Regions from separate parts of the Cutibacterium sp. LaCa_255 genome, predicted to be linked through region 1. Evidence: riboswitches for the same ligand, from Rfam matches in the RefSeq annotation. Region 1 holds a riboswitch; the other holds the start of a gene.
The links. A riboswitch is a leader RNA that binds a small molecule or an ion and turns the genes downstream of it on or off. The one in region 1 is predicted to bind cobalamin.
Positions count from the first base shown of each region.

Region 2: it holds a riboswitch for cobalamin, as region 1 does, so the genes downstream of both, ACP8ML_RS01800 (FecCD family ABC transporter permease) here and ACP8ML_RS10170 (PKD domain-containing protein) in region 1, are expected to answer to the same signal.

Region 1 is NZ_CP190956.1:2,222,234-2,233,765, forward strand. It holds gene ACP8ML_RS10145 (2-oxoacid:acceptor oxidoreductase subunit alpha) at 1-843, shown strand, start outside; gene ACP8ML_RS10150 (2-oxoacid:ferredoxin oxidoreductase subunit beta) at 845-1,939, shown strand; partial or broken gene ACP8ML_RS10155 (hypothetical protein) at 2,093-3,228, shown strand; partial or broken gene ACP8ML_RS10160 (hypothetical protein) at 3,275-3,538, shown strand; partial or broken gene ACP8ML_RS10165 (2-oxoglutarate synthase) at 3,666-3,973, shown strand; cobalamin riboswitch at 4,018-4,150, shown strand; gene ACP8ML_RS10170 (PKD domain-containing protein) at 4,236-6,716, shown strand; gene ACP8ML_RS10175 (adhesin) at 6,713-7,264, shown strand; gene ACP8ML_RS10180 (adhesin) at 7,470-8,027, shown strand; gene ACP8ML_RS10185 (adhesin) at 8,325-8,780, shown strand; gene ACP8ML_RS10190 (hypothetical protein) at 8,959-9,333, shown strand; gene ACP8ML_RS10195 (IS110 family RNA-guided transposase) at 9,758-10,678, shown strand; gene ACP8ML_RS10200 (IS481 family transposase) at 10,994-11,532, opposite strand, start outside.
Region 2 is NZ_CP190956.1:413,781-425,312, reverse strand. It holds gene pstC (phosphate ABC transporter permease subunit PstC) at 1-88, shown strand, start outside; gene pstA (phosphate ABC transporter permease PstA) at 85-1,017, shown strand; gene pstB (phosphate ABC transporter ATP-binding protein PstB) at 1,036-1,812, shown strand; gene ACP8ML_RS01820 (ABC transporter substrate-binding protein) at 1,987-3,051, shown strand; gene ACP8ML_RS01815 (FecCD family ABC transporter permease) at 3,048-4,043, shown strand; gene ACP8ML_RS01810 (FecCD family ABC transporter permease) at 4,040-5,062, shown strand; gene ACP8ML_RS01805 (ABC transporter ATP-binding protein) at 5,059-5,865, shown strand; cobalamin riboswitch at 6,014-6,172, shown strand; gene ACP8ML_RS01800 (FecCD family ABC transporter permease) at 6,211-7,236, shown strand; gene ACP8ML_RS01795 (ABC transporter ATP-binding protein) at 7,233-7,991, shown strand; gene ACP8ML_RS01790 (ABC transporter substrate-binding protein) at 8,003-9,022, shown strand; gene ACP8ML_RS01785 (class I SAM-dependent methyltransferase) at 9,019-9,789, shown strand; gene ACP8ML_RS01780 (mycothione reductase) at 9,906-11,306, opposite strand.

The sequences.
Region 1 (11,532 bases):
ACCGGAATGCCGACCAAGCCTGAGCAGGCTGACCTGCTGCAGGCGATGTTCGGCCGCAACGGTGAGTCCCCCGTCCCCGTGCTCGCGGCCAAGTCCCCGTCGGACTGCTTCGACACCGCTCTGGAGGCTTGCCGGGTGGCCGTGACCTACCGCACCCCGGTCATCATGCTGTCCGACGGCTACCTCGGCAACGGCGCGGAGCCGTGGAAGGTGCCGGACCTCGACGAGATCCCGCACATCGACCCGAACTTTGCCACCGAGCCCAACTCCTCTGCTGCCGACGGCTCACCGCGATTCATGCCGTACCACCGCGACCCGGAGACCCTGGCCCGTCCGTGGGCCTTGCCCGGGACCAAGGGTCTGGAGCATCGCATCGGCGGTCTGGAGAAGTCGGCTCGCACCGGCGCCATCTCCTACGACCCGTCCAACCACGAGGACATGGTCGCCACCCGAGCCGCCAAGGTAAAGGGCATCGCCAAGACCATTCCGCCGACCGTCGTCGACGATCCGTCCGGTGACGCTGACGTCCTGGTGCTGGGTTGGGGTTCCACCTACGGTCCGATCACCGCTGCGGTGCGTCGAGTCCGTGCTCGCGGCCTGTCCATCGCTCAGGCCCACGTGCGTCACCTCAATCCGCTGCCGGAGGACCTGGGCGACCTGCTGCATCGTTACCGCCGAGTGGTCGTCCCCGAGATGAACACCGGCCAGTTCGCCATGTTGTTGCGTTCGAGGTATCTCGTCGACGTCAAGACGATCTCGCGGGTGCGCGGGCTACCGATCTCCCCGGTCGACCTGTGTGAGGAACTGTGCCAGTACTGCAACGACGAGACCGAGGAGGCCTGAGATGACTGACATCACCACCGAGGATCGTCCCGCCGGACTTGCCGGTGTGCCACTGGCGATCGAGCCGCTGAAGCGTCGTGACTTCGCCTCCGACCAGGAGGTGCGCTGGTGCCCCGGCTGTGGCGACTACGCGATTCTGTCCACCTTCCAGGGTGTGCTGCCGGATCTGGGCATCGCCAAGGAGAACGCCGTTGTCATCTCGGGCATCGGTTGCTCCTCGCGCTTCCCGTACTACATGAACACCTATGGCATGCATTCCATCCACGGCCGTGCCCCGGCCATCGCGACGGGGGTGGCAGTGTCTCGCCCGGATCTGGCCGTCTTCGTCATCACTGGTGACGGTGATGCTCTGTCCATCGGCGGCAACCACCTCATCCATGCCATGCGCCGCAACGTCAACCTGACGATCCTCATGTTCAACAACCGGATCTACGGACTGACGAAGGGCCAGTACTCCCCCACATCGGAGGCTGGGAAGGTCACCAAATCCTCGCCGATGGGTTCAATTGACGCCCCGTTCAGCCCGCTGGCCGTGGCCCTGGGTGCCGGATGCTCCTTCGTGGCTCGAGCCGTCGATTCCGACCGCAAGCACCTCGCCCAGGTGCTCACTGCGGCCGCCAAGCACCGCGGTACCTCCTTCGTCGAGATGTACCAGAACTGCCCGATCTTCAACGACGGTGCTTTCGACGACTACAAGGGTCCGGAGGCCAGCCAGCACCTCATCCGTCTGGCCGACGGCGATCCCGTTCTCATCGGGGCCGATGGTTCTCGCGGCGTGGTGCGCGACCCCGTCAGTGGCGAGTTGACGGTGGCTGACGTCGCCGAGGTGGGTATGGACCACGTGCTCGTCCACGACTCCCACCGTGCTGACCCGTCGCTGGCCTTCGAGCTTGCTCACCTGGATGACGGCGTCATCGTCAGCCAGACCCCGGTCGGAATCTTCCGCGATGAGGATCGCCCCACCTACGACGACCAAGCCCGCACCCAAGTCCAGCTCGCCGCCGGGGACACCACCACACCGCAGGATCGCGACAAGGGACTCCAACGCCTGCTCCTCGGTACGGATACGTGGCAGGTGCGGGAACGAAACACCTGAGCAAGGCACGCATCCCGGAGAAGTCAAACACACCATCGCGAGACGACTCCTCCGGGGCCGACTCATCAATCGTACCCCACACCCACACCTTCCATAGGGATATTTGGCTAAATCTCGTAAAGACGATCCTATGGCGTTCGCCTTTTACCTGTCATGATTCTCATATGGTGTTACGGAGCGTTGGGAAATCCTCCTTCACCGTCAGACATCGAGCGATCTGCGAGCGTGCTCTACGCCTTCATGATGATCGTTGGACCCGTGGCTCTGGGAGCTTGCCTGGAACTTCGGAGGTTCACCGAAGGTCACATCCTCACCACACCGACCGGGAGGTCTCGACTGCGAATCATCCTTCCATGGTGGGCCATCGCCGTTCTCCCATCGACCGTGGCCGTAGGCATTTCTGTTCTGGCGTCAGGATCTGGAAACCAGATCATGGAAATGTCGGCCATCGGTGCCGTTTGGATGCTCGCATGGGGCGTCTTCGGTGCTGCCATTGGGGCATCGTGGCCGCTGGCACTGTCAGCACCAACGGCCTTTCTCCTGCCCTTCATCCTCGTCTTGTATGGGCCAGCCGTATCGGTCATGAAGCTGCGATATCTTTTTGGCTACTACATGGGCTGCTGCACGTAGGTGAGATGTTGAATCCTCGAGTCCTCACAGCTGGAATGACGATGGCAGGTGGGATCCTCATCGTGTCAACCCTGGCCCTCATTGCAGGAAGACGGAATCATCATGCACGTATCACCGTGACCCTGATTATTGGATTGGTTGCGACGACGTTCATCGGCTTTCACACGGCCAAAGGCATAGGTCCGCTGCCCGCCCCCGAACCGGACCACAGATCTGTCTGAGAGGTAGTGATCCCGTGGTGTGCGCGTGGGAATCTCACGATCTCGAGCTGTTGGGCCCCGTGGCCCGGAAAGCAGACACAGCGTGGAGAGCACGTCCCCAAGGAATACAGGCAAGGTGCGCAGGAATCAACCCACGAAACCGTGTGGTGGTCGACATCTGCGATATCCGTATCTGAGCCGCCGTCGAAGGCGGTTATGACCGTTGCCTCGGGATTGGCCATCGCCCCGTGTCAGGACCACAAAGATCAGGTGGCAGTCTGGGTTCTCGACACTCAGGATCGCGTCATCGCCTGGCTGACGAAACATTCGGGAATAGCGATAACGGGTCAGGAGTTTTCTCCTGAGACGCGCGAATGGCTGAAGTCCATGGATCGGCTGTCCATCCAGGACCAAGCCAGGATTTTCGAAGATTATCGATCTCGACTGCGAAAATGTTGAGAGGACACATAGCGCTTGGTTGGAGAGCCTGGGCGCGCAATCGATCATCGGAATGGTCTCCACCCGCAACATCGTTGGGCTGTCCGGCTTCAGCCTTCTCACAAACGCCATTGGCATCAAGAAATTGTCATCCATCCCTGCAATCATCTGGGTTCTGACAAGCTTTCTGTTGGGGAGAACGGAAAATTACACATCCTGGTGGTCATGGCCGATCAAGGATCGGGCGGACGTGATGTCGGCGATATTGTCCGGGGTTCTTTGCCTTCTCGGAATCCTCATCTCGCTTATCAAGCCTCGTCAGACGGTGTAGCCCTTGGTGATTCCCATGCACCCTTGAGCGGATCCGGACAGTTACCCAGCCTCGTGGATCCAGGATGTTCCACGCTGATCGACTTCCCGTGCCGCATGAATATCTTGCGATATGCACTCCTCCATGGCCGCGCACCAGCCTGGCCGTGGCCCTGGGTGCCGGATGCTCCTTCGTGGCTCGCGCCATAGACTCCGACCGCGCACACCTCGCCCAAGTGCTCACAGCAGCCGCCAAACACCGCGGCACCTCATTTGTCGAGATGTACCAGAACTGCCCCATCTTCAACGACGGCATCCCCATCACCCACACCCCAATCGGCATCTTCCGCGATGAGAATCGCCCCCCACCTACGACAACCAAGCCCAGCTCGCCGCCGGGGACACCACCGACCAAGACTCCCGCGACGCCGCTCTAGCCACCGTGCTGACCGGTAACCGACACCTAACAGGTGTACTCTGTGCCAGGCAGTACCCTCCAAGACCGACGATCCACGTCACCTTGGGCGGTGCTGGCACCGCAGCCACAGGGGAATTCGGTGCGATACCGGAACTGACCCGCAACCGTGAGGGGCTCATCCCGAGTCGGAGTACCTGGGTTGTCGAAGGAATATTACACACCGTCGAGGACTGCGGTGAGTTCGACTCAGGGGCCCTTCCCGTCCGGAGCGCAACGCAGCCTCAGGAAGAAGGCCCGCCACATGACCAGGCTCAATCAATGGGTCGCCGGCCTCGCCGCCGGTGCGCTCGTCGCATCGCCGTTCGCGGCACCAGCGTTCGCTGACCCGCAGCCCGCGCCATCCCATGCAGCCATCACCGCCACCATTGATGACGGCTCTGCTCCCTACTGCTTCGATCCGCCGGCCAACCCGGTCAAGGGTGCCATGTGGGCCGGATCGGTCAACGACACCGCCGCCACCAGCACCTACGTCGCCAAAGCCGCCGACTGGCTCGCCCAGAAGTGGCAGGAAGACCCGACAAACTACAGACAGGCCGGCGGCATCGCCGACGGCATCATCGCCCTGGTCGGCTCAGACGCCCACCCCGACACCGTCACAGAAATGACCACAGCCCTCAAGGAAGCCGGCCCGAAGTACGTCGACAAGAACCCGGCTGGCCTGGCCAAGGTGATCATGACCGCCGAAATTCTCGGCGAGGATCCCACCTACTTCCTCGGCAAAGACACCGGAAACCTGTGGATCAAGCTCGCCAGCTACATCAACGACGACACCCCAGGCATGCAAAACCGCGTCACCATGTACTGGGGCCCGCACCTCATCACCATCGCACTGACCCGCGCCAACCGCCCGGTACCAACGAAGATCCTCGACAAACTGCTGTCCACCCAAGGCACCCAAGGTGACGATGCCGGCGCTTTCGGATACACCAAACGAAACCACGACGGCACGAAAACCTTCGTCGGCGACCCCGACTACACCGGCATCGCCCTGTCCGACCTCACCCTCCTCCAACGCAACCCCCACCTCATCCCAGACGGCTACCACACCAAAATCGACACTGCCGCCAACAACGCCACCACATGGGCCATCAACACCAAAACCCACGACGACGGCGACTACTGGGAAACCTACTCCGCCGCCAACTCCACCGGCATGCTCGCCAGCGCACTCGCAGAACGCGGCGAAGACATGACAACCGTCAAACAATGGCTCATCCGCCAACAAAACCTCACGAAAGTCGGCGCATGGCAAGCCCAACGCAACGACCACGAACCCAACATCATGGCCACCGACCAAGCAATCATGGCCATCACCGGCCACGGCTACGCCTCAACATGGTCCGGCAAAACCCCCAAAAACACCCCAACCTGCACAACCACCCCAACCCCCAAACCTCAACACACACTGGTGAAGATCACTGTGCTGGGTGACTCGTATTCGGCAGGCAATGGAACCCTGGTCGATGGGTATCCGGCCGATGGATCGTATCGCAGCCCCAAGAACTACGGTTCGGTACTCACCGGCATGCTCAACCAGAAAAGCACGGACACAACCTACCAACTCGACGTGCGGGCCTGGAGTGGCGCCCAGATCGCCACCGGAGACCACAACATCATCAGCCAGGCCGATACCATGGATCCCCACACCGGCGTGATCCTCATGACCGCCGGAGGCAACGACCTCAACTTCGCTGACGTTGCCGATATGTGTCTTGCTGAGAGACAGAAGCTTGGCGGGTGTCCCGGGATGGTTGATACGGCTCGTAAGAAGCTTGGTGCCACGATGGCGAACACAACGACATTGTTGTCACACATTCAGAAGCGACTGGCTGATCCGGCTCACACCCGTGTCATCCTGATCGGCTACCCTTACCTCGTCCCGGCAGGATACGATGATCTTTTCGCGGATGTGCCTGCGACTCAGGTACGGGCCGCCGAGGACGAGTTCCGCGCCCGGCAGGCTGCCACGATCAAGGCCTGGAACACGTCTCATGTTCTCAAGGTGGACTATGCCCCCACTACCAGCCTGTTCAACACTCATGAACCTTACCCGTTTGTCGTTCGGCCTCAGAACAAGTATCGGTGGATCAACGGCTTGGGCGAAACGGCAGGAGAACGCGGGGACGACGGGGAAACCCATGCTTCGCTAATAAAACCGTGGAATATCACAAAATATTCTGTACATTTTTTCCATCCGAATGTGATTGGTCATGAACAGATTGCAGGAATGGTTCATGATGTGGTCCTGTCGCCCAGGGCCGCGACACGGAGCGTGGGAGCGGAGACTGGCGGTGGGGTTCCCCTCGACCAGTTGGGGACGGTACCTGGGGTGCGGATGCGCGCTGACGTGATTGGGCAAAACCTGGTACGTGCAGGTGAACCCCTTGAGTTGGACGCCTCCTCGTCCTACACCTCAACCGGGCACATCAGACGCTGGCAATGGGACCTTGACGGGGACGGCCACTATGAAATCGACAGTGCCACCCCCGGGATCACCCGCACTCTAAAGCAGCTGGGAAAGTATCGGGCACACCTACGCATCACCGACGACACAGACACCAGTGACACCTTGACGTTCCCCATCGAGGTCACCCGAGACGGCGATGGAGTCCCCGATACCCGAGACAACTGCCCCACCATCGCCAACCAAGACCAGACCGACACCAACCACAACGGTGTAGGAGACGCCTGCGACCCCAACACCACGAAGGCACCACGATGACCACCCACGACAACACAACCGAGCAGCAATACCGTCGCGCACCCCTCAACGGCCTCATCATCGGCACCATCGTCGGAGCCATCTGGGATACGGTACTCGTGATATTGTACGTTAAATCAAATGAAACAATAGACCTCAAGGAATATCCTTCCTTATTTCTCATGTCACTTATCTTCCCTCTAGTCGGATGGCTCACCGGGTTATGGGAAAGACGGACATTCACATGTGATAACCCGAAGAAAAAGAGATTCAAAATCGAAATCATTGGGGTCGCCATGGCGTCTCTTACTGAAATGCTCATGTATGCAACAGGATTCCTTCTCGCAGATCATAGATCCCTCGAGAGCATAGAAATGGCTATGCATCCGCTCCCGTTGATAGTATTTCCTTTTGCTGGGTTAGCTCTCAGTGTTGTCGGAATCAGACTCAGGAATAGCAGAATTCCTTTTATTCTCAGCATGAGCATTGCTTCGGCAGTCATACTTTTCATAGCAGTGGCGGTGTGGTTTCATTTTCTCATCGTTACATCGATGTCCCTGCCCTCCTAACCCTGATTCCCTGCACGGCTTGGACAAGGTGCGTTGACGAATGCGGCCCTGCGGGCATGCCTCTTGGCAGTAGCAGTGGCTTTTGGGGAGTAGTTGGTGCCGCCGCAGGTGGTTACAGTATCCCCGCGCCTTGAGAGGTCGGTTCAATCACCAGCAAGCCAAGTCAGGACCGCGAGTCTTCACACCATACCGACGAGAGGCAATAATGACGAACGACGACAAAACACCCGAGGATCAGTACCATCGCGCCCCACTCAACGGCCTCATCATCGGCACCATCGTCGGAGTTGTTTGGCCTACGGTATTCGGGATACTTCATGTGCGAGAAACGCTAGTTCTCGCTCCCAAGGCGTACCCCCCTGTATTTACCATGTCGCTCATTTTCCCTCTGGTTGGGTGGCTCACAGAATTGTGGGAACGGAAGATATACGCATGCGATGACCCGGAGAAACGGAGAATCAAAACCAAAATCATAGGTGCTGTCATGGCAACTTTCGCTGGCATGCTCATATTCTCGACTCACCTTGTTCTTGTAGATAATGACCTTCTCCTCAGCATGGAGGCCGCAGTACACCCGATTCCGTTAGCAGTGTTTCCTTGCGCCGGACTGATCCTCAGTAATATCGGAATCAGACTCAAGAATAGTAAAGCCCCTTTTATTCTTAGCATGAGCACTGCTTCAGTGGTCATACTCTTCATAACCGTGGCGGTGTGGTTTTATGTTTTCAGCATTACGGAACTATCCTTATCCTCCCATTCTTGATCCTCTGCACTGTTTCGGTGAGATGTGCCAATGGATGCGGCCGCGTAGGAACGATACTTAACGGTGACACTAGTTTCAGGGAGCTCCTCTTACCACAGAGACCACGGTGCTCCTATTACCAGACAGCCACTCAGCGAGCAGCGAGAACCAGACCAAGACTTAACACCGCCAACCCTTCTAGGGAAGACAACGATGACCACCCACAAAAACGCAGCCGAAGAGCAGTACCGTCGCGCACCCCTCAACGGCCTCATCATCGGCACCACCGTTGGAGCCGCCTAGGATACGGTATTCGTGATGTCCTACGTCAATTCCCAAGAGGCGATCGACCCCAAAGAGTATCCATCTTTATTTACCATGTCGCTCATTTTCCCTCTGGTTGGGTGGCTCACAGGATTGTGGGAACGGAAGATGTACACGTGCGATGACCCGGAGAAACGGAGAATCAAAACCAAAATCATAGGTGCTGTCATGGCGGCTTTCGCTGGCATACTCATGTTCTCGACCGAGTTCTTCCTGTTTACGGATCGTATATTTCTAAGCAGTGTGGAAGCAGCAATACACCCGCTTCCGTTAGCAGTGTTTCCTTGTGCTGGACTGGTCCTCAGCGATATCGGTATCAGACTCAAGAACAGTAAAGCCTCTTTTATTCTTAGCATGAGTATTGCTTCAGTGATCATACTGTTCATAACCGTGGCGGTATGGTTTTATATTTTCGGCATTACAGAACTATCCCTATCCTCTCATTCTTGACGCCCCACACTGTCCCAGTGAGACGTGCCGATGGATGCGGCCACGCGTGCACAATTCTTAACGGTGACACGAGCTTCAGGAAGCTCCCCTTGCCACAGAGACCACGATGTTCCCATTACCAGACAGCCACTCGGCTGCCAGCGAGAGACAGACCAAGAGTCAGGGGGAAGGCACCACGATGACCACCCACAACAACACAACCAAACAACAGTACCATCGCGCACCCCTCAACGGCCTCCTCATCGGCACCATCGTCGGAACCGTCTGGGCAGTCGTCCTCTTGATCATTCATGTGACAACGGGGCGTCATCATGCTTATGCAAGAATTTCCCTCATGTGTTTCATCTTCCCCTTGGTTGGCTGGATCACCGGGCTGTGGGGAAAGACCATAAAAACATGTGAAACCCCAAAGAAGAGGAAGCACAGAATCACAACAATCGGCGTCACCATGGCTACCCTCACCGAATTGGTCATGACAATCATTTACCATACTTTTATTTGTACAGCGCATCCACATAAATTCATACCAGATGGCGCCCACCTTCAGCAGTAGAGCGTTTGTCGTCTATCTCGTTCCCCTGATCATGTTTCCCCTTGCCGGATGGTCTCTCGGTGTCGCCAGAGGAAACATCCCCCCAGATGATCGTTCACTCGTCCCAAAAATGAGTTTTGAAGCAGTGGCTGCGCTAGACGGTATGGGTGACCCCGATCTGGGGTGAAGCTCTGGCAGGCCGGGGCCTCTCCGCGCAACGATTCGTGGGTTGCCGGACAGGGGCGGCCTGTCTGGCCTTTCCGACATACGTGGGAGGCCCCGGTTGTTTACCGAGCGTACGAGTGTTGGCCTGGATGTGCATGCCCGCTCCGTGGTGGCGCATGCGATGGACGTCCAGACCGGAGAAATCTTCAAAGCCAGACTCTGCCCCGACCCCGTGGAGGTGACGGCCTGAATCAAGGCGCTGCCCGGCCCGTCGGCGGCGATCTACGAGGCTGGCCCGACGGGCTATGGTCTGGCCAGAACCCTGCTGTCACACGACATCCGAACCGTTGTCGCGGCCCCGTCCAAGCTCCAGCGGCCTTCCGGTTCGCGGGTGAAGACTGATGCGATCGACGCCGAACACCTGTCGACGTTGTTGCGGCTGGATGCGTTCACCGCAGTCACCGTCCCCGACGAGCTCACCGAAGCAGCACGCGACCTGGTGAGGGCCCGTGAGGACTGCCGCTCCGATCTGATGCGGGCCAGGCACCGCCTCTCGAAACTCCTGCTGCGACACGGGATCGTCTACTCCGGCGGGCAGGCCTGGAGCAACGCGCATGACGCCTGGCTGCGCAGGCAACGCTTCGACTCCCCGCTGGTCCAGGCCGCCTTCGACGAGGCCTACGACTCCGTGATCACGATCACGGCCCGCCGTGACCGTCTCGATGAACGCATCGAAGCCATGGCCGAGAACAGTCAATACACCGATGCCGTCCGCAGGCTCGTATGCCTGCGCGGCATCTCGACGCTGACCGGGTTCGGACTGGCGGTCGAGATCGGCGACTGGAGCAGGTTCACCGGCAACTCGATCGGCTCGTTCGTCGGCCTGATTCCGTCGGAGAACTCATCGGGCCAGTCCCGCTCACAAGGGCCGATCACCAAGACCGGCAACAGCCACGCGCGCCGACTCCTGGTCGAGGCTGCCTGGCATCACCAGCACCGCTACGTCCCCGGCAAGACCATCCGCGACCGCTGGGACCTCGCCTCCCCGGCCGCCCGGGCCCGCGGAGACCTGGGCAACCGACGCCTCAACCACCGCTGGAACCAGTTCAAGAAACGCAAGAAGCGCCCCATCGTCGCCAACGCCGCCATCGCCCGCGAACTCGCCGGCTGGTGCTGGTCCCTGGCCGTCCTCGAGGAATAGCCCCTCGAGGCCCACAAACTTGGCCCGAAGCCAGGTCCCCGAGGGGTGACGCAGCGACCGGAACGACCCGCGAAACACCTATGAGCAGCCGTCATCAACGATGCCGGCGACGCTCGATGCTAGACAGGCGTGACGTTCCGAGCCGAAAGCACCGTCCTGCGGTAACCAACCCGCGAATATCAGACTGACATCGCCGTCGACAAACACGCGAAACCCCTCGTCAACACCACTTCGGGTCAACAAAGGATGAGGCGCCACCAAGCATCCAGCCTGGTGGCGCCTCATCCTGCCCTCTTGACAAAACCTGCACCCATATCAGGTGTACTGACCGGGGACGTTGGTCAACCGGGTGATCGGCGGGTGGTTCTCGCAGGCTGAGTGGGGTCGGTGGTGATTGTAGTAGTGGATCCAACTGGCCAGGGCGTCGCGGCGTTCTTGTTCGCTGGTGTAGCAGCGGGCGTAGGCCCAGCCGTCAGCCAGGGTGCGATGGAACCGTTCGATCTTGCCATTCGTTTGAGGCCTGTAGGGGCGGGTCTTCTTCACCGTGATGGAGAGCTGATCACAAACCTGGGCCCACAGGTGTGACGTGTAGGCCGACCCATTGTCGGACAAGACTCGTTCGATCCGCACGCCTCGATCAGCGAACCAGTTGACCGCCCGGACCAGCACGCCGGTGGCAGTCAGGGCGGTTTCGTCGTCGTGGACCTCGGCGTAGGCGACGCGGCTATGGTCGTCGATCACGGAGTGGACGAACGCGTAGCCCATCTTCGGGTTGTGGTGTCTGTTCTTCGGTTTGCCGGGGGTTGCTGCGCGGTTGCGGTCGCCCTGCTGGCGGCCCACGAACCGCCACCCAC
Region 2 (11,532 bases), 960 kb from region 1:
GGTGGCGTCGGCCCTGGCCCTGTTCGTCATCACCTTCGTGGTCAACGCGGCTGCCCGCCTGATCGCGGCGAAGGGAGTCAAGCGATGAGCGCCACCACCCCTGATCACATCCCCGCACACTCCGAGGGGGTGCCCGAGGTCGGCAAGCTGGACCTCTCCCGTCCGTCCGGCAAGCGGACCACGAAGAGCGGTTGCGCCTCGGTCTTCATGATCGTCGCCACCCTGCTTGCCGTCATCCCGCTGGTCTGGTTGTTGTTCGCGGCCGTCCGACGCGGTATCGGCTCCCTCTTCCATGCCTCCTGGTGGACCCACTCGATGGACCCGGCCTGGGACCTCGTCGAGCAGGGGGCCATCCACGCCCTCGTCGGAACCATCGAGATCGGTCTCATCACCTCGATCATCTCCGTGCCGATCGCTCTGCTGACCGCCATCTTCCTGGTGGAGTACGCGCGGGGCACCAAGATCGCCAAGGTCGTCAGCTTCGCCGTCGACGTCCTGACGGGTGTACCGTCCATCGTCGCGGCCCTGTTCATCTTCGCCATGGTCGTCACCACCCTCGGCGGAACTCAGTCGGCCTGGGCATCCTCCCTGGCCCTCATGATCCTCATGGTGCCGACGGTGCTGCGATCCACCGAGGAGATGCTCAAGCTGGTGCCGGACTCGTTGCGCGAGGCCTCCTTCGCCCTGGGCGTCTCCAAGTGGAAGACGATCATGAAGGTCGTTCTGCCGACCTCGATGACCGGCATTCTTACCGGCGTCGTGCTCGGCCTGGCCCGAGTCATGGGAGAGACGGCACCGCTCATCGTGTTGCTGCAGTTCAACACTGAGTTGACCTTCAACCCGTCGACCCCGAACTTCGCAACCCTGCCAACCGTCATCACGAACGCCTACACCCAGGGCGGCGTGGACACCCCGGTCGTATGGGGCGCTGCGATCACCCTGATCATCCTCGTCATGGGACTCAACCTCATTGCCCGTGGCATCTCCCGCCGCTACATGCGTCGCATGGGCAAGTGACACGAAAGAGAGCTGAATATGGCAAAGCGGATCGAGGTCAAGGACCTCAACATCTACTACGGCTCCTTCCACGCCGTTGAGTCGGTGAACCTGACCGTCGAGCCCCGTACCGTGACGGCTTTCATCGGCCCGTCCGGTTGTGGCAAGTCGACCGTGCTGCGGACCCTCAACCGCATGCACGAGGTCATCCCCGGTGCCTACTGCACCGGCAAGGTGGAGCTCGACGGCGTCGATCTCTACGGCAAGGGCGTCGACCCGGTGGCCGTGCGACGCAATATCGGCATGGTTTTCCAGCGAGCGAACCCGTTCCCGGCGATGTCAATTCGCGACAACGTCGTGGCCGGTCTGAAGCTCAATGGCGTACGCGACAACAAGCTGCTCGACGAGGCCTGCGAGAAGTCACTGCGCGGCGCCAACCTGTGGGACGAGGTCAAGGATCGCCTGGAGCGCTCCGGTGCCTCCCTGTCTGGTGGTCAGCAGCAGCGTCTGTGCATCGCCCGCGCCATCGCCGTCGAGCCGGAGGTTCTACTCATGGACGAGCCCTGCTCGGCCCTGGACCCGATCTCGACCCTGGCCATCGAGGACCTTGTCGGAGAGCTCAAGGAGCGCTTCACCGTGGTCATCGTGACCCACAACATGCAGCAGGCCGCTCGTGTCTCCGACCAGACCGCCTTCTTCAACCTCAAGGCCCAGGGAGAACCTGGCCGCCTCGTCGAGATCGACCGCACCGACAAGATCTTCTCCAACCCGAAGGAGAAGGCCACCGAGGATTACATCTCCGGTCGTTTCGGCTGAGTCGACCCACCCGTCATCTCGAAGCCCCGAGGCAACACGCCCCGGGGCTTCGTCGTCTTCCTCCTGCTGGCAAGGGGTTGTACGCCCAATGACACATGGTCCTTACGTTGCTGGATTTTCCTTCTCAGGGTTGACTAACCTAACAAGGCATTGTCACGGTACCAAGGAGAATTCATGTTCCCGTCCCCCATATCGAGGCGCACCATCCTCGCATCGTCTCTCGGCCTCGGTGCCGCCGCAGCTCTGGCCGGTTGTAGCAAGGACACTGACACCTCGCCCAGTGGCGCGAACCAGCACTCGTCAGCCACCAAGGGGTTCCCGGTGAGGATCAAGCATGCCTGGGGCGAGACTGTGGTGAAGTCTCCTGCAACCCGCATTGCCACCACTGGGTGGGCTGGTCAGGATGCCGTCCTGGCCATCGGACTGGTTCCCGTCGGCATGCCGAAAGCCACTTATGGCGATCCCTCCGGAAAGGGGATGCACACATGGGTGGCTGATGCCCTGGCCAAGCTCAATGCGACCGGCGACAAGGCGCCCAAGCTCTACGACGAGACCAGCGACACCGACGCCGCCGCCATCGCAGCGACCCAACCTGATCTCGTCAGCGGCCTCAACTCCGGGATGACCAAGGAGCAGTACGACAAGCTCTCCAAGATCGCCCCCACCCTTCCCTACCTCGAAAAGGCGTGGAGCATCGACTGGCGTACCCACCTGCGCACCATCGCCGAGGTCGTCGGAAAGGCCGACAAGGCCGAAGAGGTCATCATGTCCTGCGAGAAGTCGATCGCTGACGCCTTGGCTGCGCACCCCGACGTCAAGGGACTCACCGCTGGAATGTTCTATTTCGACGTCAAGAAGCTCTCGGAGATCTCGGTTTACACCAAGGGCGACTCTCGTGCTGACTACCTCACCGACCTCGGCTTCAAGGCGCCGTCATCAATCCAGAAGCTGTCGGCGGAGTCGAAGCAGTTCTACACCACGGCTTCGGCGGAGAAGGCCGACATGTTCAATGACGTCGACCTCATCGTCTGCTACGGAGATCCCAAAACCCTTCCCGGTCTGCTCGCCAAGCACCCGTTGCTCTCGAAGATCACCGCTGTGCGCAAGGGAGCAGTGGCCGTTCTCGAGGACAACTCCCCGCTCGCGGCATCGATGTCTGCCAGTGCCTTGTCCATCCCCGGTCAGGTGGGACCGCTCGTCGAGCGACTGGCCGAAGCGGCCACGAAGGCGAAGGCGTGACACCACGGAGGGGATGGACCCTGCTCGTCGTCACCGTCCTGCTCGCCTGTCTGTGCGCGGCCTCGGTGATGGTGGGTTCACGATCCATCCCGCTCCATGATCTGTGGACGACCCTGAGACAGCCGTCCGCTGACCCCTTTGTCGCCGAGGTCATCCGCTCACGCGTTCCACGCACGGTTCTCGGCCTGGTGTCCGGAGCCGCCCTCGCACTCTCCGGCGCCCTCATGCAGGCGCTGACCCGCAATCCCCTGGCCGATCCAGGAATTCTCGGCATCAACTCCGGGGCCGCTCTCGCTGTCCTCGTCGGTATCGCCCACCTGGGCCTGACGGCACCAATCCAGTACGTCTGGCTGGCCGTTGCCGGGGCTACCGCAGCTGCCGCCCTGGTCTGGCTCATCGGAGCCGGAAGCCGCAGCCGGCCAACTCCCGTCCGACTGGCACTGGCCGGAGCCATCGTCACCGCCGTCCTCACCGGTTTCATTCAGATGGTGTTGTTACCTCACCCGAACCTGCTGCAATCCTTCCGAACCTGGCAGGCAGGATCCCTCAGCGGACCCAATCTGGGACAGATCGCGACGGTGTCTCCTCTGCTCCTCGTCGGAGTGGTGCTGGCTGCCATCAGCGCCCCAGGCCTGAACACCCTCGCGCTGGGAGAAGACCTGGCAGCGGGCCTGGGGACGCGAGTGACTGTCGTCCGGGTGACGTCATCGGTGGCCGCCGTCCTGCTGGCAGCTGGAACCACGGCGCTGACGGGTCCCATCGGGTTCGTGGGGCTCATCGCCCCTCACGCCGTGCGGGCCGTCGTCGGCCCGGACAATCGGCGGGTGCTGGCATGGTGTGCCATCTGCGGACCCGTTCTGGTGCTGGCGTCCGACGTCCTGGGACGCGTCATCACTCGGCCTGCCGACGTCGCGGTGGGAATCGTCACCGCAATCATCGGAGCTCCGGTGTTCATCGCCCTGATCCGTTGCCGGGAGGTGAGACAACGATGAGCGCGCTTGCTCTCGTGCGGCAGGGGCGACGGCACCGCCGCCTGCGTCGTGGTCTGGTCGTGACCATCTTGTCGGTGGCAACTGTCGCCGCTTTCATTGCCAGCCTGTGCCTTGGCGAGCAGATGTACTCGCCGTCACAAGTCGTCGACGCTCTCCGCGGGCAGGTCGGCCCGGCATCCTTCATCATCGGTGACCTCCGTCTCCCACGCACCATTGCCGGACTTCTCTGTGGCGCTGCATTTGGCCTTGTCGGAGCATTGTTCCAGGCCCTGCTGCGCAACACGTTGGCAAGCCCTGACGTCATCGGGATCACGGCCGGGGCCAACACTGCCGCGGTAGCTGGAATCATCGTGCTCGGATGGTCCGGCCTGCAGCTGACGTGTCTGGCCGTCGCGGGAGCGATCGTAACGGCCGGCATCGTCGTCGGGCTTGCGCGCCACGACACATCAGGTGGCGAGCGGCTCATCCTCATGGGCATTGCGACGGGGGCTATGGCGACCGCAGGGACGATGTGGCTGATGGTCCGCGCCGATCCCAATGATGCGGCTGGGGCTGCTCGTTGGCTCGCGGGCAACCTTGCCGTGGCTTCCGCTGACCAATCCGCCACTCTCGCCGTCGTCCTTGTCATCGGCCTACCGGTGCTGCTGGCCAACTCTCGCCACCTCGGGACCATGGACGTGGGGGATGACCTGGCCACCGGGCTGGGGGTACACGTGGAGCGGACTCGTGCTCTGCTCATGATCGTCGGGGTCATCGTGCTGGCCTGCGCCACTGCCGTTGCAGGACCGATCGCCTTCGTGTCGCTGATGTGCGGACCGATTGCATTTCGACTGTGTGGCCCAGGAGATGCCCCACTCATGGCCTCCGCGCTCACTGGATCGGTCCTGGTACTGGTGTGCGACTTCGTCGGCGCCAACCTCATGTCACACACCTATCCGGTGGGGCTGGTCACCGGGATTCTGGGCGGGGTGTACCTGCTCATCGTCATGGCTCGTCAGTCTCGAAAGGAGAGTGCGTGAGAACCAGTCATCATCTGAAGGCCGACGCGGTATCGGTTGGGTACGGAGACCGCGCCGTCCTGGACCACCTCGACCTCAGCATCCCGACCGGAAGGATCGGGGCAATCATTGGCCCGAACGGTTGTGGCAAATCCACCCTGTTACGGACGATGACACGCTTGATCCGCCCCAGCAGCGGTCAGGTCGTCCTGGACGGTCAGGAGCTCCCCACTGTGCCGACCCGGCAACTCGCCCGTGTCGTCGGGTTGTTGCCGCAGTCCCCGACAGCTCCGACGACGATCACCGTCGCAGATCTGGTGGCGCGCGGACGCGCTCCTCACCAAGGAATTTTCGGACGATGGACCACCGCCGATGAGCAGGCGGTGGCGTCGGCGCTGGAACGCACTGGAATCGTCGAGCTGGCCCGACGACCGGTTGACGAGCTGTCCGGAGGTCAGCGCCAGCGAGTGTGGATCGCCATGGCCTTGGCCCAGAACACCGACGTGCTCTTCCTCGACGAACCGACGACCTACCTTGATCTGGCCCATCAGATCGACGTTCTCAGCTTGTTGCGTGACCTCAACCGCCGTGACGGGGTGACGATCGTCATGGTGCTCCATGACATCAACATGGCGGCGCGCTACTGCGACTGGTTAGTGGCCATGCGTGACGGGGAGATTCGAGCGAACGGAACCCCCACCGAGGTCATCACCGCCGACGTCATGCGAGAAGTCTTTGGCCTGCACACGCACATCATCCATGCCCCGGATGTCGGGACGCCCATCGTCATCCCGATCGACACCGTGGGGGTCGATGACGGCTGACTCGCGAGAAGCCCTCCATGGTGCGTCACTGACGTCGGGCCCTCGCCGATGGGTATGGCATCGACCGTCGCCACATCGCCTTCATGAGGTACTGGAGACAGGACAACGCTGCGATGTGAGGGTAACCGAATTCCATTTGTGAGGCACGGCTAAGATGACTGCGTCCGGCGTAGGGAACCCCGTGTGAATCGGGGGCTGACGCGCAGCGGTAAGGCGGACGAACGGGCAGACAAGCCACTGGGAAACCGGGAAGGCGCCCGTTCGGTTGAGGCCAAGTCCGAAAACCTCCTGGACCGTATCTGACCGACGGCCGCGCGATTCGGCCCTGACGAGGACGGCTTTCCCTTGGCTCGACTCCTTCACCGCCGTACCCCGGCTCACTTCTTCCTACTCGTGACTCTCCTCGTGCTCACGCCGGTACTCTCGATTGCCTTTGGTGCCGCACCGGTACCCATCGGTCAGGTCTTGGGGGTACTCGCCGACCATTGTGGCATTCCCATTCACGTGACCTGGGACTCCATTACCGACGCGATCGTCTGGCAGAACCGCATGCCTCGCATCGTCACCGGGCTCGGCGTCGGCGCGACCCTCGGTGTCGCCGGAGTCGCCCTCCAAGCCGTGGTTCGCAACCCCCTCGCTGAGCCCTACGTACTTGGTGTGAGCGCGGGAGCCTCCTCGGGAGCTGCCGCGGCGATCATCATCGTCGGCGTCACCTCATCATTCGCAGTAGCCGGCATGGCCTTCCTGGGAGCGCTGCTGTCGACCGCGATCGTGCTGTTCATGGGCGGCGGCCGGAACTCGTCGACGCTGCGTCTCGTCCTCGCCGGTCTCGCGGTGGGATTCATCTTTCAAGCCGTCACCAATTTCATCATCTTCTCCTCCGACTCGGCCGAGACTGCACGCGCGGTGATGTTCTGGACCCTCGGTGACCTGTCTCGAGCCAGCTGGGGGCAGGGATGGACGAACGTTGTCGTCGCGATCGTTCTGACTGTACTGCTGTGGGCATGTGCCCCATGGCTCGACGCGTTGGCGTCTGGGGATTCCACGGCCACCGCGGTCGGGATCGACCCGACCGTCATCCGTGTGCTGCTTCTCGTCCCCGTATCGGCTGGGGTGGCCACGGCGGTGGCTATCTCCGGCGGCATCGGTTTCGTCGGACTGGTCATCCCCCACCTCATGCGATCCTTCATCGGTCATGGCCACCGTCGGTTGGTGGTCTCCTCAGCGATAGCCGGAGCCATCTTCCTGATGTGGGCCGACACCTTCTCACGCACCGTGTTCAGCCCAGCCGAACTGCCCATCGGAGTCATCACGGGTCTGCTCGGCGCGCCGTTCCTCCTCGTGTTGGTGCGACGGGAGGCGATGGCATGATCACCGCTTCCGACTTAGTCATTCACCGAGGACAGCGGGTTGTCCTCGACGGCGTCGATCTTTCAGCGGATCAGGGCGTGACCATCGGGGTCGTCGGCTCCAATGGCGCAGGAAAGTCAACCTTGTTGTCTGCGCTGTACCGCAACGTCGCGATTGCCTCCGGACGAGTCACCGTCAGCGACCATGATCTCTCAGCCATGAATCGCCGCGAGATTGCGCGCGAGGTCGCCGTCGTCTCTCAGATTCCCGATCAAGCCCTGCCGCTGACGGTTCGCGACACCGTCTCCCTGGGACGACTCCCCCACCGATCGCTCATGGGATACGGGGATGCGACCGATCGTGACATCGTCGACAATGCCCTGACGAGAACGGACCTGACAGGTCTCGCGGATCGACTCGTCACCCAGTTGTCCGGCGGGGAACGTCAGAGGGTTCTCGTCGCCCGAGCCATCGCCCAGCAGGCCGGCCATCTGCTGCTCGACGAGCCCACCAATCACCTCGACATCGGCCATCAGTTCGCCCTGCTCGACCTCGTCAAAACCATTGACGCCACCACCGTGATCGTGCTCCATGACCTCAACCTGGCAGCTCGAGCATGCGACCGACTGGTGTTGCTTGATCAAGGCCGCCTCGTCGCCTCCGGCCCTTGTGAGGAGGTCCTGCAACCCGATCTGCTGTCGCGAATCTACCGGGTCGACGTGGACCGCATTTCCCACGACGGACACATCCATCTTCTGTTCAACCCACCACGATGAAGGAGAACACCATGTCAGCCCTCCGCACCCGCCGCACGACTCGCGCAGCGGCGGCAACCCTCGCGGGACTGTGCGCCCTGTCCATGAGCGCCTGCGCTGGTTCCTCAACCGATAAGTCCTCTCCGTCGGCCTCGGCGTCCTCGGCACTGCCCAGGACGGTCTTGAGCTGCACCGAGAAGCTCAGCTTCACCGATTCCCCCAAGCGGGTCATCATGCTGGGAGACATCGATGCCTCGACCATGGCTGCCCTCGGCGTACTTGACCACGTCATTGGTCGCGCCGGGCAGATCAAGGAAGACGCCTTTGACGCCGGCACGCTTGCCAAGATCAAGGCCATTCCGCAGATCGCCTCCCAGGAGCTCGACACCGGCGGCGCGAAGGTGTCCACCGAGACCATCCTCAACCAGCATGCGGATCTGGTCATCGGCTACGACACCGGCGTCGACCGCGCAGCTCTGCGCAAGGCCGGAGTCAAGACGTACAGCCCTGACGCCATGTGTCCTGACAAGGCTCCCGCATCACCGGCCACCTTCTCCCTCGTCACCCAGGAGGTGACGAAAATCGGAAACATCTTCAACGTCGCGGACAAGGCCAAGGAGGTCAACAAAAACCTCGAGGGCAAGATCAAGAAGATCGAGTCCCAGGCAGGATCGGGTACCAAGGACGGTGCAGCTGCCCTGTACATCACTCCTGGTAGCACCGAGTTCTACACCTACGGATCGTCCAGCATGGTTCAGCCCATTCTGGACGCGAACGGATTGAAGAACCTCTACGGCAACAACTCCAAACGCGTCTTCGACGCCTCCATGGAGGACGTGTTGCACAAGAACCCGAAATGGATAGTGCTACTTGCCGGTACCGGAGATGCCTCGAAGGTTGAGTCAACATTCCTCGGCTTCAAGGGAGCCAAGGAACTCGACGCCGTCAAGAATGGTCACGTTGTCGTGCTGCCGTTCTCTCTGATTGATCCACCGTCCCCGTCGTCCATCACGGGCGTCGAGAAGCTGCACGAGCTCATGGCGGAAAAGTGACCTCACTGACACCACGACAACTTCTACAGGCATGGGACGCCCAGCAGAAGATGTACATCGAGTTCCGCGAGAATCGCACCCGCTGCATGATGGACATCCTGGCCGGGCTGGCCAAGAAACTCGACCACCCATTGCGCGTCCTCGACGTGTGCTGTGGACCTGGATCCTTGTCAAACGCCGTCACACAGAGATTTGGTGACGCCAGCTGTGTGGGGATCGATCGCGACCCGGTGCTCATGCGGTTGTTCCGCGAGACGACGCCACACCCGGATCGAATTGAGATCGTCGATGTCGACCTACGGGAGCCCGGATGGGCGGCCCGGTGGGCTGAGGAACCCTTTGATGCCGCTGTCAGCGCGACGGCCCTGCACTGGTTCGAGCCCGATGAGTTGACGAGGGTGCACCAGGACATCGCCTCGGTGCTGACCCCTGGCGGGATCCTGCTCAATGCCGATCATCTCTTCTTCGACAAGGCCACTGAGCCTTTCCTGGCTGAATTGGCCCCGGCAGAACGAGACCGCACCGAGGCTCAGATGCGAGACGACGGGGCAATGTCCTGGCAGGAATGGTGGGACGCAGCCTTGGCCATGCCTGGATGGGAGTCCGAGGCCGAGGAGTTCCGACGCCGTTGGGCGGACAAGGACATCTCTCGGAAGGTCAGCGCCGAGTTCCATCTCGCCTCGATGCGCGCGGCCGGATTCACCGAGACTGCTCAGGTCTGGCAGTGGTTCGACGACCGGATCCTGATGGGACGGATGCCGATGTGACGCTGGAGATGGGCGGGGGTACCCCCCGCCCACCGTTCTGCTCTGATCAAGGGTTACTGTCGCCCTCGCTCCCATCCCAGGGTTGACCAAGAACCGCCCCCAATGTCACCCCAGCATCACTCGATTCGGTCAAACTCCTCGTCAAGGCCAAGCAGGGCGTTCTCCACGACCTCAGGCAGTGCCGGGTGTATCCAGTACTGTCCCCGCGCCATCTCCCCGACCGTCTGGCCGGCGCTCATCCCCTGAATGCAGGTCTGGATGAGGGTCGATGCCTGCGGACCGATGATGTGGGCGCCCAGCAGCGTCCTCGTCCCCGGGTCACCCAACAGCTTGACACAGTGTCCCTCGTCCTCCATCGCCCAGCCATAGGCGACGTCCGCGTACTCCTGGACGTACTTGGTGTACGGGATCTCGGACTGCAACAGACTCTGTTCGCTCGCACCCACCGAGGCGACCTGCGGGTTCGAGAACACCGCATGAGGCACGAATCGATGATCAGAACTGGCCAGGTCATCAGGGTGTAGCAGATTGTGGCGCACCACTCGGGCCTCGTGGTTGGCGACGTGCTTGAGCTCCCAGTGCGAGCAGACGTCGCCGAGGGCCCAGATGTGTTCGATATTGGTCCGCTGGTGCTCATCGACGACCACGAATCCATCGTCATCGACGTCAACCCCGGCAGCCGGAAGGTTGAGACGGTCACCGTTGGGCACCCGACCCATGGCATTGAGGACGACGTCGGCCGGATAGTCGTAGTCGACCCCGTCACCGTCAACCGTCAAGACCACGAGGTGACCACCCGGATCACGATCGATGCCCACCAAGCCCTCGGACATCCGCAGCCTCACGCGGTGACCAATCTGATCGGTGAACCGCTGCGAGATCTCCTGGTCCTCATGACGCAGCATCCTCCCGGACCGATTGATGACAGTGACGCTGGATCCCAGCGCGGAGAAGATGTGGGCGAACTCGGCGGCAATGAATCCACCACCGAGAATCACCAGACGGTGGGGCAACTCCTCCAACCTCATGATGGTGTCGGAGGTGTGGATCGACCCCGCCAGGCTCGGGTCGTCGAGACCGAGGACATCAGGGACACGCGGGCGCGACCCTGCCGCCAGGACGATCTGGTCCGCAGTGATGCGAGTGTCCCCGACCTCGATGGTGTGGGGATCGACGAACTTCGCCTCGTCGGTGTAGACGTCGATGTTCTCCAGCCCCTGGCGGTACTCAAGCCCACTTCGAGAAATGGGATCAATGCGTCCGAAGATTCGGTCACGAATGGAGGTGAAGGATGCCCCGCGGAACTGCAGCCTGACCCCCAGCTTGGCTGCCTCGGACGGCGAGGTCGCAAGGTCCGCCGGGAGCACGAACATCTTCGTCGGTATGCAGCCGACATTGAGGCAGGTACCCCCGAAAGTGCCCGAGTCGATGATGGCGGCGCGTCGGTCGGCAAATTCCTCGTCCAGGATCGTGTTTCCTGAGCCCGAACCAATGACGACGATGTCGTAGTGCTCCATACCCCCAGTCTGTCATCCCGAGCTATGACAGATCGCCTCAACCCGCCGCCGGCGTCACATGACAACCTTACGGATCCCTGATTCTCGCATCTGGCATGTATGGTGATCGCCAGACCGCACCCAGGATCCGCCGGATTCACCGGACCATCCCCCGCGGTCCCGTCCCCTCGGGGACATGTTCGTAGAACCCACCCCGGGGCTGCCCACTGACTCCCCTGCGGGTCCG